4 regions of the Buttiauxella agrestis genome follow, and region 1 is predicted to be linked to each of the others. Evidence: predicted binding sites of a transcription regulator. Region 1 holds the regulator's gene; each other region holds the start of a gene.
The links. Region 1 encodes PhoB, which activates phosphate uptake and scavenging genes when phosphate is short. Its sites were predicted from a motif close to CTGTCATAAAACTGNCNNAT; they were not measured.
Positions count from the first base shown of each region.

Region 2: the regulator PhoB is predicted to act here: its motif matches at 1,610-1,629, upstream of glpT (glycerol-3-phosphate transporter).
Region 3: the regulator PhoB is predicted to act here: its motif matches at 1,348-1,367, upstream of phnC (phosphonate ABC transporter ATP-binding protein).
Region 4: the regulator PhoB is predicted to act here: its motif matches at 1,410-1,429, upstream of DY231_RS10810 (PhoX family protein).

Region 1 covers NZ_UIGI01000001.1:3,889,765-3,892,936, forward strand. Annotated here, with positions in the region: gene phoR (phosphate regulon sensor histidine kinase PhoR) at 1-779, opposite strand, end outside; gene phoB (phosphate response regulator transcription factor PhoB) at 802-1,491, opposite strand; gene sbcD (exonuclease subunit SbcD) at 1,681-2,898, shown strand; gene sbcC (exonuclease subunit SbcC) at 2,895-3,172, shown strand, end outside.
Region 2 covers NZ_UIGI01000001.1:3,499,230-3,502,401, forward strand. Annotated here, with positions in the region: gene yfaE (class I ribonucleotide reductase maintenance protein YfaE) at 1-69, shown strand, start outside; gene glpT (glycerol-3-phosphate transporter) at 159-1,517, opposite strand; gene glpA (anaerobic glycerol-3-phosphate dehydrogenase subunit A) at 1,755-3,172, shown strand, end outside.
Region 3 covers NZ_UIGI01000001.1:4,530,997-4,534,168, forward strand. Annotated here, with positions in the region: gene DY231_RS21495 (phospholipase effector Tle1 domain-containing protein) at 3-1,217, opposite strand; gene phnC (phosphonate ABC transporter ATP-binding protein) at 1,408-2,190, shown strand; gene phnD (phosphonate ABC transporter substrate-binding protein) at 2,225-3,172, shown strand, end outside.
Region 4 covers NZ_UIGI01000001.1:2,237,208-2,240,379, reverse strand. Annotated here, with positions in the region: gene DY231_RS10810 (PhoX family protein) at 1-1,359, opposite strand, end outside; gene DY231_RS10805 (LysR family transcriptional regulator) at 1,462-2,373, opposite strand; gene DY231_RS10800 (alkene reductase) at 2,476-3,172, shown strand, end outside.

The DNA of each region.
Region 1 (3,172 bases):
AGCTGCTTAACCAACCCTTCCATGCGCGAAGTTTGCTCGCGCATCGTGCCTAATGCTTTCTCACGCAGCGGTCCTTCAAGCGTCTGGTCCTGCATCATCTCCAGATAACCTTGCAGCACCGTGAGCGGCGTTCGCAGTTCGTGACTGACGTTAGCAAAGAAATTACGTCGCGCCCCTTCGAGCTGGTGCATCTGAGTCACATCTCGCGCCACCAGCAGCCACTGCTCATCGCTGTAGGGCATCACACGGAACTCCAGATGGCGGCCCGTATTGAGTACCAAAGTTAACGGACGTGAAAACTCTTTTTGCGACAGATAGCGAGTAAATTCCGGGTAGCGCAGCAAGTTAAGGATGTTCTGCCCGTTATCGTCCGGCCAGCGTAACCCCAGCAATTGTTGCGCCAGACCGTTACACCAAAAAATCGTCCCTTCTTCCGTGGTCAGAACCACCGCATCGGGCAGAGATTCGGCTCCGCTACGAAAACGCTTAATCAGATTGCCTAACTCTTTGCGGCGCTTTTTGTTGCGCAGCTGCATCTGATGAAGACCGTACAACAGGGGATCCCAACTCCCGCGCCCTGGCGGCGGCGTCATACTGCGATCCACCCACAGCCACCACGATAAACGCAGTAAATTCCAGAAATGCCAAACCAGCAGTCCGGTGACTGCCAGTAATAAAAACCACGGTAAATGGCCGAAAATAAGACCTAAGATGGCGGCAGGTATGCAACAGAGCACCAGCTCCATCACCAACCTTTTCCATGACAACCTTTCCAGCACGCGTCACTCTCCTGACAAGGAATTAAAAGCGGGTTGAGAACCGATAACCCGTACCGCGTACTGTTTGTACCATCCTGTCGTGCCCGCTATGTTCAAGCGCTTTGCGTAACCGCCGAATATGTACGTCCACCGTTCGGTCTTCGACATAAACATTGGTGCCCCATACATGATTAAGCAATTGTTCACGGCTATACACCCGCTCCGGGTGCGTCATAAAGAAGTGTAATAATTTAAATTCTGTTGGCCCCATATCTAATGGGTTCTCACCGGTCATGACGCGGTGCGATGACGGATCCAGGCTCAGTCCGTGCATCTCAATCACCTCTTCCACCGCCATCGGAGAGATACGGCGCATCACAGCTTTAATGCGTGCCACCAGCTCCTTCGGGGAAAACGGTTTGGTAATATAGTCATCGGCCCCAACTTCAAGCCCTCGCACGCGGTCTTCTTCTTCACCACGCGCCGTCAGCATCATGACAGGGATTTCACGTGTTAATGCTTCACGTTTCAGATGCTTAATGAATTGAATACCTGAACCACCCGGTAACATCCAGTCCAGTAAAATTAAATCCGGAAAGGGTTCGATAAGCAGATTCACTGCGGCGTCATAATCTTCCGCTTCTACAGGATGAAAACCGTTTTGTTCGAGCACAAAGCTCACCATTTCACGGATTGGAGCTTCATCTTCTACGACTAAAATACGCTTCGCCATGATTCGCCCTGCTCAAGGAATAATTATTGTTGTTTCAATGCGGTGCCATTATGCGTCAGATTTATGACAGATTTATGAAAAACATAAATGCCTGGCGACTCATCACAATGAATTATGACACTCAATTGTGTCGTTCTTGCTCATCCGCTTTATAATCCCGCCACGCTTTTTTATGCCAAGGGACAACCAATGCGCATTATTCACACATCAGACTGGCATCTTGGTCAAAATTTTTATACCAAAAGCCGTGGGCCGGAGCACCAGGCATTCCTTGAATGGTTGCTGCAAGCCGCAGTCGAGCATGATGTGGATGCGATAATTGTCGCAGGCGATATTTTTGATACCGGTTCGCCGCCGAGTTACGCGCGCGAATTGTATAACCGTTTTGTGGTGCAACTGCAGCAAACCGGCTGTTCCCTTGTAGTGCTGGCGGGAAACCACGATTCCGTCGCCACGCTGAATGAATCTCGCGAATTAATGGCGTGCCTGAATACTTATGTCATCGCCAGTGCGCGGCATGATGCCAGCCAGCAAGCTATCGTACTCAACACTAAATCGGGGGAACCGGGTGCGATTCTTTGTCCGATTCCGTTCCTGCGCCCCCGGGATATTCAAAATAGCCAGGCGGGACTTTCCGGCCACGAAAAGCAGCGTTCATTGATGGAAGCCATCAGCGAACATTACCAGCAGTGTTACAACGCAGCCTGCGAATTACGGGCGGATACGAGGCTGCCGATTATCGCTACCGGCCATTTAACCACCGTCGGCGTGACCAAAAGTGACGCGGTACGCGATATTTACATCGGCACGCTCGATGCTTTCCCGGCGCAGCATTTCCCGGCAGCCGATTACATCGCACTCGGCCATATCCATCGCGCCCAACTCATTGGTGGCACTGAACACATTCGTTATAGCGGCTCGCCCATCCCGTTAAGTTTTGACGAAACGGGCAAGAGCAAAAGTGTTTATCTGGTTGAGTTTGCCGAAGGCGTGCTTCATGAAGTAACTCCGCTGACGGTGCCTGTCAGCCAGCCTTTAGCGGTCATCAAAGGTTCTCTGAGTGAAATCGAACAGCAACTCGCGCAGTGGCGCGATGCACCAGCAGAACCCAAAGTTTGGCTGGATATTGAAATCGCTACCGAAGAATATCTGCATGATATGCAACGCCATATTCAGCAATTAACCGAAACGCTCCCCGTCGAAGTGGTGTTGCTGCGCCGCAGCCGCGAACAGCGCGAGCGCGTTATCGCCCAACAGCATAAAGAAACGCTGAGTGAGCTGACGGTTGAAGAGGTTTTTGAGCGCCGCCTGGTTCAGGAAGACACTTCCGAAGAACGCGCACAACGTTTGCGAACGCTATTTGCCCAAACGGTGGCGAGCCTGCATGACGTGGAGGAAGAAGCATGAAAATCCTTAGCCTGCGCTTAAAAAATCTCAACTCCCTGAAAGGGGAATGGAAAGTCGATTTCACCCGCGAACCGTTCGCCAGCAACGGTTTATTTGCTATAACCGGGCCAACAGGAGCCGGGAAAACCACGCTGCTCGATGCGATTTGTCTCGCGCTTTACCACCAGACACCGCGCCTCAATACCGTCACGCAATCGCAAAATGATCTCATGACGCGCGACACCGCCGAATGCCTGGCGGAAGTGGAATTTGAAGTAAAAGGGGTTGCCTACCG
Region 2 (3,172 bases), 390 kb from region 1:
TTTATCCAGCCCGGTGAAATACTTCCCTGTTGCTGCCAGGCGCACGGCGATATTGAAATAGAGATGTAAAGGGTGGATGACGCTTGCGCGTATCCACCCTACAACGGCTTTTCGTAGGTCGGATTAGCGTAGCGACATCCGACATTCATTTGACCTGGCTACTGGCTATTTTCTCTGGCTTTCATTTCCTGATGATGTTTGTTCTCACCCACCATCACCACCAGCAGCAGAATCACGGCCATAATACTGCCGCCGATCATCACCATAAAGCCGCCATCCCAGCCGAAGAAATCAACGGTATAACCCACAATGGCGCTCGCGGCGACCGACCCACCGAGATAACCAAACAAGCCAGTGAAGCCCGCTGCCGTTCCCGCGGCTTTTTTCGGTGCCAGTTCCAGCGCATGTAGACCAATCAGCATCACCGGGCCGTAGATCAGGAAGCCAATCACAATCATACACGCCATATCCACACCCGGATTACCCGGCGGGTTCAGCCAGTAAACAATGGTCGCAATCGTCACCAGAATCATAAAGAACACACCGGTTGCGCCACGGTTGCCGCGGAACACTTTATCCGACATCCAGCCACACAGCAGCGTCCCTGGGATCCCTGCGTATTCATAAAGGAAATAAGCCCAGGAGGATTTATCCAGCGCAAAGTGCTTCACTTCTTTCAGATACGTTGGCGACCAGTCGAGAATGCCGTAACGCAGCAAGTAGACGAAAACGTTAGCAATGGCGATGTACCACAGCAGGCGGTTAGGGAACACGTACTGCATAAAAATCTGTTTAGCCGTCAGCTCCTCTTCCGTTTTGTCGTTATAGTCGTCCGGGTAATCGTTTTTGTACTCTTCGATGGGTGGCAAGCCGCAGGATTGCGGGGTGTCGCGCATTAATGCAAAGGCAATCAGCGCCACCAGAATCGCCGCAAAGGCTGGCATATAAAGTGCCGCGTGCCAGTCGTTAAACCATGCCATCCCGAGTAAGAACAGCAGCGGCGGCAAACCACCGCCCACGTTATGTGCGCAGTTCCATACAGATACAATTCCGCCACGCTCTTTCTTGGACCACCAATGCACCATGGTGCGCCCACACGGCGGCCAGCCCATTCCCTGGAACCAACCACACAGGAACAGCAGCACGAACATCACCGCGATGCTGGATGTCGCCCATGGCACAAACCCCATAAATAGCATCACGGCTGCCGCCAGAATCAAACCGGCGGGTAAGAAAACGCGTGGATTCGAGCGGTCAGAGACTGACCCCATGATGAATTTTGAAAAGCCGTAGGCGATAGAAATACCGGAAAGCGCGAATCCTAAATCCCCCCGCGAGAAACCTTGCTCAATCAAGTACGGCATCGCCAGCGTGAAGTTTTTACGCACCAGGTAATAGGCCGCGTAACCGAAGAAAATCCCCATAAAAATTTGCCAGCGCAGGCGTTTATAAGTTGGGTCAATGTGCTCGTTCTTTAGCCGGGGCTGGTGCGCGCTGGGTTTGAAAATGCTTAGCATAAATGCCTCCGTGGCAGGGTTTATAAGCCATGTTCATTTGCGAGCGCATGTTAAGGATTATCGGGGTGAGTTAGTGTGAAACACCCCACAACATATTACATTTTTATTACAAACTATCGAAAAGGTGCATAACATCACACTTTACTTTCGATTTATGCTCGAATTTGCTCGATATCAAACATTTTAAAATTGATTTGTGGCTCAATTGTGTTCAAGAGAATTCTTCAGGAGCAGAGCATGGCGACGGGACGCAAAGAGAGGGATGTCATTATTATCGGCGGTGGCGCAACCGGTGCGGGAATTGCTCGCGACTGCGCCCGTCGCGGGTTGCAAACGCTGCTGCTCGAAAGACACGATATCGCCACCGGGGCGACGGGGCGAAACCACGGCTTACTCCACAGCGGCGCGCGGTACGCCATGACGGACAGCGAATCGGCCAGAGAATGCATTGAAGAAAACCGCATCCTCAAACGTATCGCTCGCCATTGCATCGAACGCACCGACGGCTTGTTTATCACCCTTCCCGAAGACGATTTATCTCTCCAGACTATTTTTATCGCCTCCTGCCAGGACGCAGGAATAGACGCTCAACGCATCGAACCCAAAGAAGCATTACACCTGGAACCCGCCGCAAACCCTGAATTGATTGGCGCGGTGCGCGTGCCTGATGGCACCGTCGACCCCTTCCGCCTGACCGCCGCCAATATGCTGGATGCCAGAGAACACGGCGCTGAAATTCTCACCGGCCAGGAAGTTACCGGTCTGATTCGCAACAGCGATCGGGTTTGTGGGGTGCGCGTCTATAACCACCAAACCCAACAACAGCACGATTTATACGCAAGCGTAGTGGTGAATGCGGCCGGGATTTGGGGCCAGCACATCGCGGAATATGCTGATTTGCGCGTGCGGATGCTGCCCGCAAAAGGCTCGCTGCTCATTCTTGGCCATCGCATCAATAACATGGTGATCAACCGCTGCCGCAAACCTGCTGACGCCGATATTCTGGTGCCCGGCGATACGATTTCACTGATTGGCACCACTTCCACGCCCATTGAATATGACCAAATCGACAATATGCGCGTCACGCCGCAAGAGGTCGATATCCTGATTCGTGAAGGCTCGAAACTTGCGCCAAAACTCGCGGAGACTCGTATTCTGCGCGCTTACGCAGGGGTACGCCCGCTGGTGGCAAGCGACAACGATCCGACCGGACGCAACGCCAGCCGAGGAATCGTGCTGCTTGATCACGCAAAGCGCGACGGGATGGAAGGGTTTATCACCATCACCGGCGGCAAACTGATGACATATCGCCTGATGGCCGAATGGGCGACGAACGCGGTTTGTGAAAAGCTCGGTAATACCCAGGCTTGCACCACCGCAACGGAGCCGCTTCCAGGCTCAGGAAGCTCTCCGGAAGAAACCCTGAGCAAAGTCATTTCTTTACCCCTCACCATCCGGCGCTCGGCGGTCTGGCGTCATGGCGACCGCGCCGGGCAGCTATTGGCCGGGGATCGTCTAAGCAACAGCCTGGTTTGCGAGTGTGAAGCCGTCACCGCAGGCGAAGTCCGTTACGCGGTTAACAATTTGGCCGTCAGTAATCTTGGCGATTTACGCCGCCGCACCCGCGTGGGAATGGGGACTTGCCAGGGGGAACT
Region 3 (3,172 bases), 640 kb from region 1:
TTTTACCGCGCAATCGCCCAATTAATGGGAATCACGTTTGCCGCATGCAGGTAATCCAGCAGTGGATGCGGAACATAAGGCCCGGTCTGCCACTCCCCGCTTATCGCCGACTGTTGCAGCAACGTTTTCCCCCCATTAAGCCGCTCGATAACCGACTGATGCACCATCATTGACGAGCTGACGGGGGCAGGAAGCTGGCGCGGCATAATGCGCAAATAGCGCGTTGGCGGATACCATTCACAGTGCATCGGGCCAAGCGCATCAGACACCACTTCGCCCCGCGCCAAATGAATGCCCAAATCATCGAGCGCATCGTGCATCCACAAATACGCGCCATTAGACAAACAGCGATCTTCATCAGTGCCGCTGTAATAGCCGCCCACATCATGATGAATACCCGGAAACATCACCTGCAAAATACGGTCGCGGTTGTCCCACAGCACCGGGGTTAAATCCACGCGTTGTTCATCTATTGCAATTGCCTGTAGCCCGTATTTGACCCGCGAATGCAGTTCCGTACTGTTAAAGCGAAAAATACCGTAACGCTTGTCGTTGAAATATTTAGGAATGCCCATCTGCCCGACGGTTTCCCAGACCGCAACCGCTTCAATGGAAGCCGGGCGCGTAATACAAGTGGGATCGACGCTGTCGCAGAAAAACCCCGGAAGCTCGCGCAATAGGCTGCCCAAAATACTCGGGCTCATATCCGGCGCATGAGCCAGATATTGCGCCCAAATGGACGAACCAAAACGCCAGGCTTCTTCTTTATTGCGCACGTTTAAATGCAGCCTTTCACGATTGAGCAACCCACGATCGACGATCATTTCTGCCAGCATTCGCGCGGTATAAGCCCCGTGGCTAAATCCGACAATATAAATCCGATCGCCAGGCTGCCAGTGGCGGCTAATAAACGTATAACCACGAATGATCGGAATGATCAGGCTCGCACCAAATGCGCCGCCCAGTCGTTTTACCAGGCCGTTATGCGGATCGCCCATGCCATGAATATATTTGGCCACTTGCAGCACATTGCCGCTGTTATCGGTAAGCGTCTTTTCTTGTTCATTTGCCAGCAGCAAACTTTGCTGGTCTACGGCACCTTTTAAATCAACAAATAACTGATAAACATTACTTGCCGCGGCTTCGTCATCCGCTTGTTCTTCAACACCAGGAGCGCTCCATGTGCCATCGGCACAAAAAATAATATTTTTGCTCATTGCTGAATTCCCAAGGCCAGAGGGTATCTGTAAGCAAAGCCAAAAACGAAACGCTAAACAATACGACAAATAGTTGATTAGCCTGATGACTTCCAGGCCGAGACTCACTCTTCATCATATGTACACTTATCCTTAACAAAATCGTCACATTTCATCGGCACCATGAGGCAACTTTTTAAGGAGCCGTGTGATGCAAACTATTATTCGCGTCAACAAACTGAGCAAAACCTTCAACCAGCATCAGGTATTAAATGCTGTTGATTTGGAAGTCAATGAAGGTGAGATGGTCGCTTTGCTGGGGCCGTCTGGTTCAGGCAAATCCACTCTCTTACGTCATCTGAGCGGCCTGATTACTTCTGATAAATCAGCCGATTGCCACGTTGAATTGCTTGGCCGCACCGTCCAAAAAGCGGGCCGCCTGGCAAGCGATATCCGCAAGAGTCGTGCTCACACCGGCTACATCTTCCAGCAGTTCAACCTGGTGAATCGCCTGACGGTACTCGAAAACGTGCTGATCGGCGCACTCGGTGCCACGCCGTTCTGGCGCACCTGTTTTAACTGGTTTACCCGCGAACAAAAGCAACGTGCGTTGCAGGCGCTGACCCGCGTCGGCATGGCGCAATTTGCGTATCAACGCGTCTCCACCCTGTCCGGTGGGCAACAGCAGCGCGTGGCGATTGCCCGGGCGCTGATGCAGCAGGCGAAAGTGATTCTGGCCGATGAGCCGATTGCCTCACTCGACCCGGAATCCGCACGCATCGTGATGGAAACGCTGCACGACATTAACCGTCTGGACGGCATCACCGTCGTGGTGACGCTGCATCAGGTGGATTACGCCCTGCGCTATTGCGAACGCATTGTCGCCCTGCGCCAGGGTCATGTTTTTTACGACGGAAGCAGCTCGGCGTTCGACAACGAACGGCTGGGAAATCTTTACCGCAGCATAAATCGCGTTGATGCGGTTGCTGCTTAACCACTTTGCTATCTACTTCAAGGAATAGTCAGCCATGAGCTACAAAGCCGTAAAAGCACTCGCCTTTACCAGCCTCCTGAGCGTTAGCGCCCTGTTCAACGCAGCCCATGCGGATGAGCAAGAAAAGTCCCTGAACTTCGGCATTATCTCCACCGAATCCCAGCAAAACCTGAAACCGCAGTGGGAACCGTTCCTGAAGGATATGGAGAAGAAACTGGGCGTGAAAGTGAATGCTTTCTTCGCGCCGGACTACGCCGGGATCATTCAGGGTATGCGTTTTAACAAAGTGGATATCGCCTGGTACGGCAACCTTTCGGCCATGGAAGCGGTGGATCGCGCCAACGGCCAGGTGTTTGCTCAGACGGTAGCGGCTGACGGATCGCCGGGTTACTGGAGCGTGCTGATCGTTAACAAAGACAGCCCAATCAATAATCTGCAAGACATGTTAGCGAAACGCAAAGAACTGACTTTTGGCAACGGCGACCCTAACTCAACCTCGGGTTATCTGGTCCCTGGATACTACGTTTTCGCCAAGAACAACGCGGCACCGAACGAATTCAAACGCTCAGTGAATGCCAACCACGAAACCAACGCGCTGGCAGTGGCGAACAAACAGGTGGATGTGGCGACCAACAACACTGAAAACCTCGATCGTTTGAAGCAAACCGCCCCTGAGAAATTCAAAGATCTGAAAGTCATCTGGAAATCCCCGTTGATCCCAGGCGATCCGATCGTGTGGCGTAAAAATCTTTCTGAAGCCACCAAAGACAAAATCTATGACTTCTTCATGACTTACGGCAAAACGCCAGAAGAAGCCGCGGTGTTGAAAGGCCTGACCTGGGCGCCGTTCCGCCCATCCAGCGACCTGCAACTGGTGCCGATTCGCCAGCTCGCCCTGTTTAAACAGATGCAAGGTGTGAAGGACAACAAAGGGTTAGCCGAGCCGGAAAAAGCCACCAAAGTCACTGCCCTGCAAAACCAG
Region 4 (3,172 bases), 1.7 Mb from region 1:
CGCGGTATGGGTATCGACCGCAATCCACTCCGGTCGGTCCATTTTCGTTGCGCCAACCACATCGGCGGCAAGACGGGTTTTGATCAGCAACTCGCCCTGGCTTGCAAAACCGTTACTGTGATCAAGTCCTGATTGCCCATAAACCAGCGGCAACCATTGGCCGCTACCATCGTCATTAAATTTCGCCACATACAGCGTGCCTTCAGAAAGCAGGTTCATCGCCGATTCGCGATTGCTGGCATCGTAAATGCCCGCCGAAACAAATTTATAGATGTACTCGAATTTCTGGTCATCGCCCATATAGGCAACAACGCGGTTATCCGCAGCCAGCGTCACCGCCGCCCCTTCATGTTTAAAACGCCCGAGCGCGGTATGTTTACGCGGGGTTGATGTCGGATTATACGGGTCAATTTCCACCACCCAGCCGAAGCGATTGGGTTCATTCGGTGTGGCGTCCACGCTAAAGCGCGGGTCAACTTCACTCCAGCGGTAGGAGTCATCGCTGTCGCTGATGCCATAGCGTTTTTCGAGTGCATTCGGCGCGGCTTTCTTAACGAAAATATCCGACCAGTTCTCTTCACACGTCAGATAAGTTCCCCATGGCGTATGCCCGTTGGCGCAATTTTGCATGGTGCCCAGCACTGTTTCACCCTGCGGGTCGGCTGCGGTTTTCATCAGGGCATGATGTTTCGCAGGCCCGGTTAAAGTCATTGGAGTGTTCACGGTGATGCGACGTGCAAACTCAGAGGGGCGAACCACTGCCCAGTTTTCCCCCTCTTTTTTCACCTCGATAACCGAAACCCCCATCGCATTCTGTCCCTTGCGGACTTTGTCCAGACTCCAGTTCGCCACACCATCTTTAAACAGCAAACCATTGTCGATGTACTCATGGTTCATCGCCAGCAATCCGTGATGCGAGTCATCACTGCCCTGCGGCAGACCAAACCACGCCATCCCGTCATGGTGCATTCCCGCCTGAGCCGCCTGCTCATCGGTCGTGTTGCTGCCATCTTTCTTAAACTCTGGCAGATTGCCTTTTAAACCCACCGCGTCGCCCCAGCGGTAAAACGGTCGCGCCACGTAACCTTCTGGCACGCGGACGGTGTCGTCGGTCGAAACGGCGATGCTGTTAAAACCGAGTGAAGAAGGCCGCACCATGGCAGTCTCGACCGCCCATGCAGCAGGCGATTTCAGCAGTGCCGGGAATGTCACCGCCGTGCCGGCGAGCATACCCAGTTGCAGGAAACGGCGGCGGCTGACAAAAGCACTGGCAACATCTGAGAAAACGGGGTTAGCGCTGCAATTGCTGATTTCGTTGCTGTGTTCTTGTTTAAACAGCGGCTTAAGAGGTCTGCTCATCATGGCTTCCTTTCGATATTGTTATCAGAAGTGAGCAGTGTAAGAAGGATTTGTTACAGATTTATAACAACAGGCACCTGGAGTAAATCCATCAAGGCTGAATTATTCATTATCCAGCCAGTGAATGAAAAACTCGCTGAAAGCGGTCACCTGCAAAGGCTGGAAACGCCGTTGCGGGTAGACAAACTGGAGGCCGACCTGTTTTTTGTCATGGCGGCTGAAACCGATAAAACACTCCGCAAACAGAACCGCCAGCCGCCCCTGCTCCACATCGCGCTTAACGTCCCACCAGGATTTACTGGCGATACCCGCTCCGGCCAGCACCCACTGGCGCAGTAGTGCGCCGTCATCACACACCATCGCTGGCGTGACCCGAACCAACGATGATTCGCCCTTTTCTTCAAAGCGCCACTCGTTCATCAGCGTGCCGCGTTGCTCCATCACCAGGCAGCGATGCCCGTGCAACTCATCGGGATGCTGAGGAATGCCGTGTGTTTCAAGGTAACTTTTCGCCGCCACGAGCACACGGTGGTTGGGGCGAATAAATTTAGTCACCAGATTGCTGTCCGGAAGGTTACCGAAGCGCACGCTCATGTCCAGACGGTTGGCAATCAAATCCACCACATTCTCGCTAAGATACACCGAGCTTCTGACCTCAGGATGAAGGCGGGAAAAATCGAGCAACGCAGGCGACAGATACTGGCGGCCAAAATCTGACGATGCAGAGATCCTCAGGCTGCCACTCAGCACACCCTCTTTTTGCGTCAGTTTCGATTCGGCCTGCGCCATTTCTTCCAGCACGCGCAGCGCGGCGTGATAAAACTCCTCCCCGGCTCGAGTCAGGGCGATGGCGCGCGTGGAGCGGTTAAAAAATCGGGTCTGATAACGCTCCTCCAGCGCTTTCAACCTGGCCGTCATGGTGGCGGGAGAAAGGTTCATCCGGCGTCCGGCGGCAGCCAGCCCACCCGCCTCAACCACTTCCACCAGCAACGTAATATCTTCGAGTTTGCCCATTATTTGGTTTTCCTGAATAGAGAATCAGTTTTCGCTGCCATTATCAAAGCGATTCGCAGGGCGTAAAGTCAAGCCATAACTGACCTCCCAGGAGAATAAAACATGAAGCAACGTACCCTGTTTGAGAACACGCAAGTTGGCGCTGTCGAACTGAAAAGCCGAATCGTGATGGCCCCGATGACCCGCGCCCGCGCCGCACAACCGGGCAATATCCCCACGGCGTTGATGGCAGAGTATTACCAGCAGCGAGCCGGGGCCGGGCTTATCATCACCGAAGCCACGCAAATTTCTCCCCAGGGTCAGGGATATTCCTGGACGCCGGGTATTCATTCTGCGGAACAGGTCGCGGGTTGGCGGTTGGTGACGGACGCAGTCCATAAAGTCGATGGCAAAATATTCTCTCAGCTATGGCACGTGGGCCGTATGTCTCACGAAAGTTTTCATCCCGACGGCAAGCCTGTTGCCCCTTCCGCGTTGTCGCCAGACGCGCAGGTGTGGGTAGTGAACAGCCATGGCGTCGGGGAAATGGTCGCCTGCCCGGTGCCACGTGAACTGACTCATGATGATATTCAACAGGTGATTGCGGATTACCGCCAGGCGGCCATTAATGCCATGGCTGCCGGGTTTGACGGCGTGGAAATCCACGGTGGAAACGGTTATCTGATTGACCAATTTTTGCGACGCACCTCGAATAAACGTACCGATGAATATGGCGGCAGTCTGGCAAACCGGGTGCGTTTTGCGCAGGAAGTGCTGGAAGCCATCAGCAATGCCATTGGCGCTGACCGCACCGGCATTC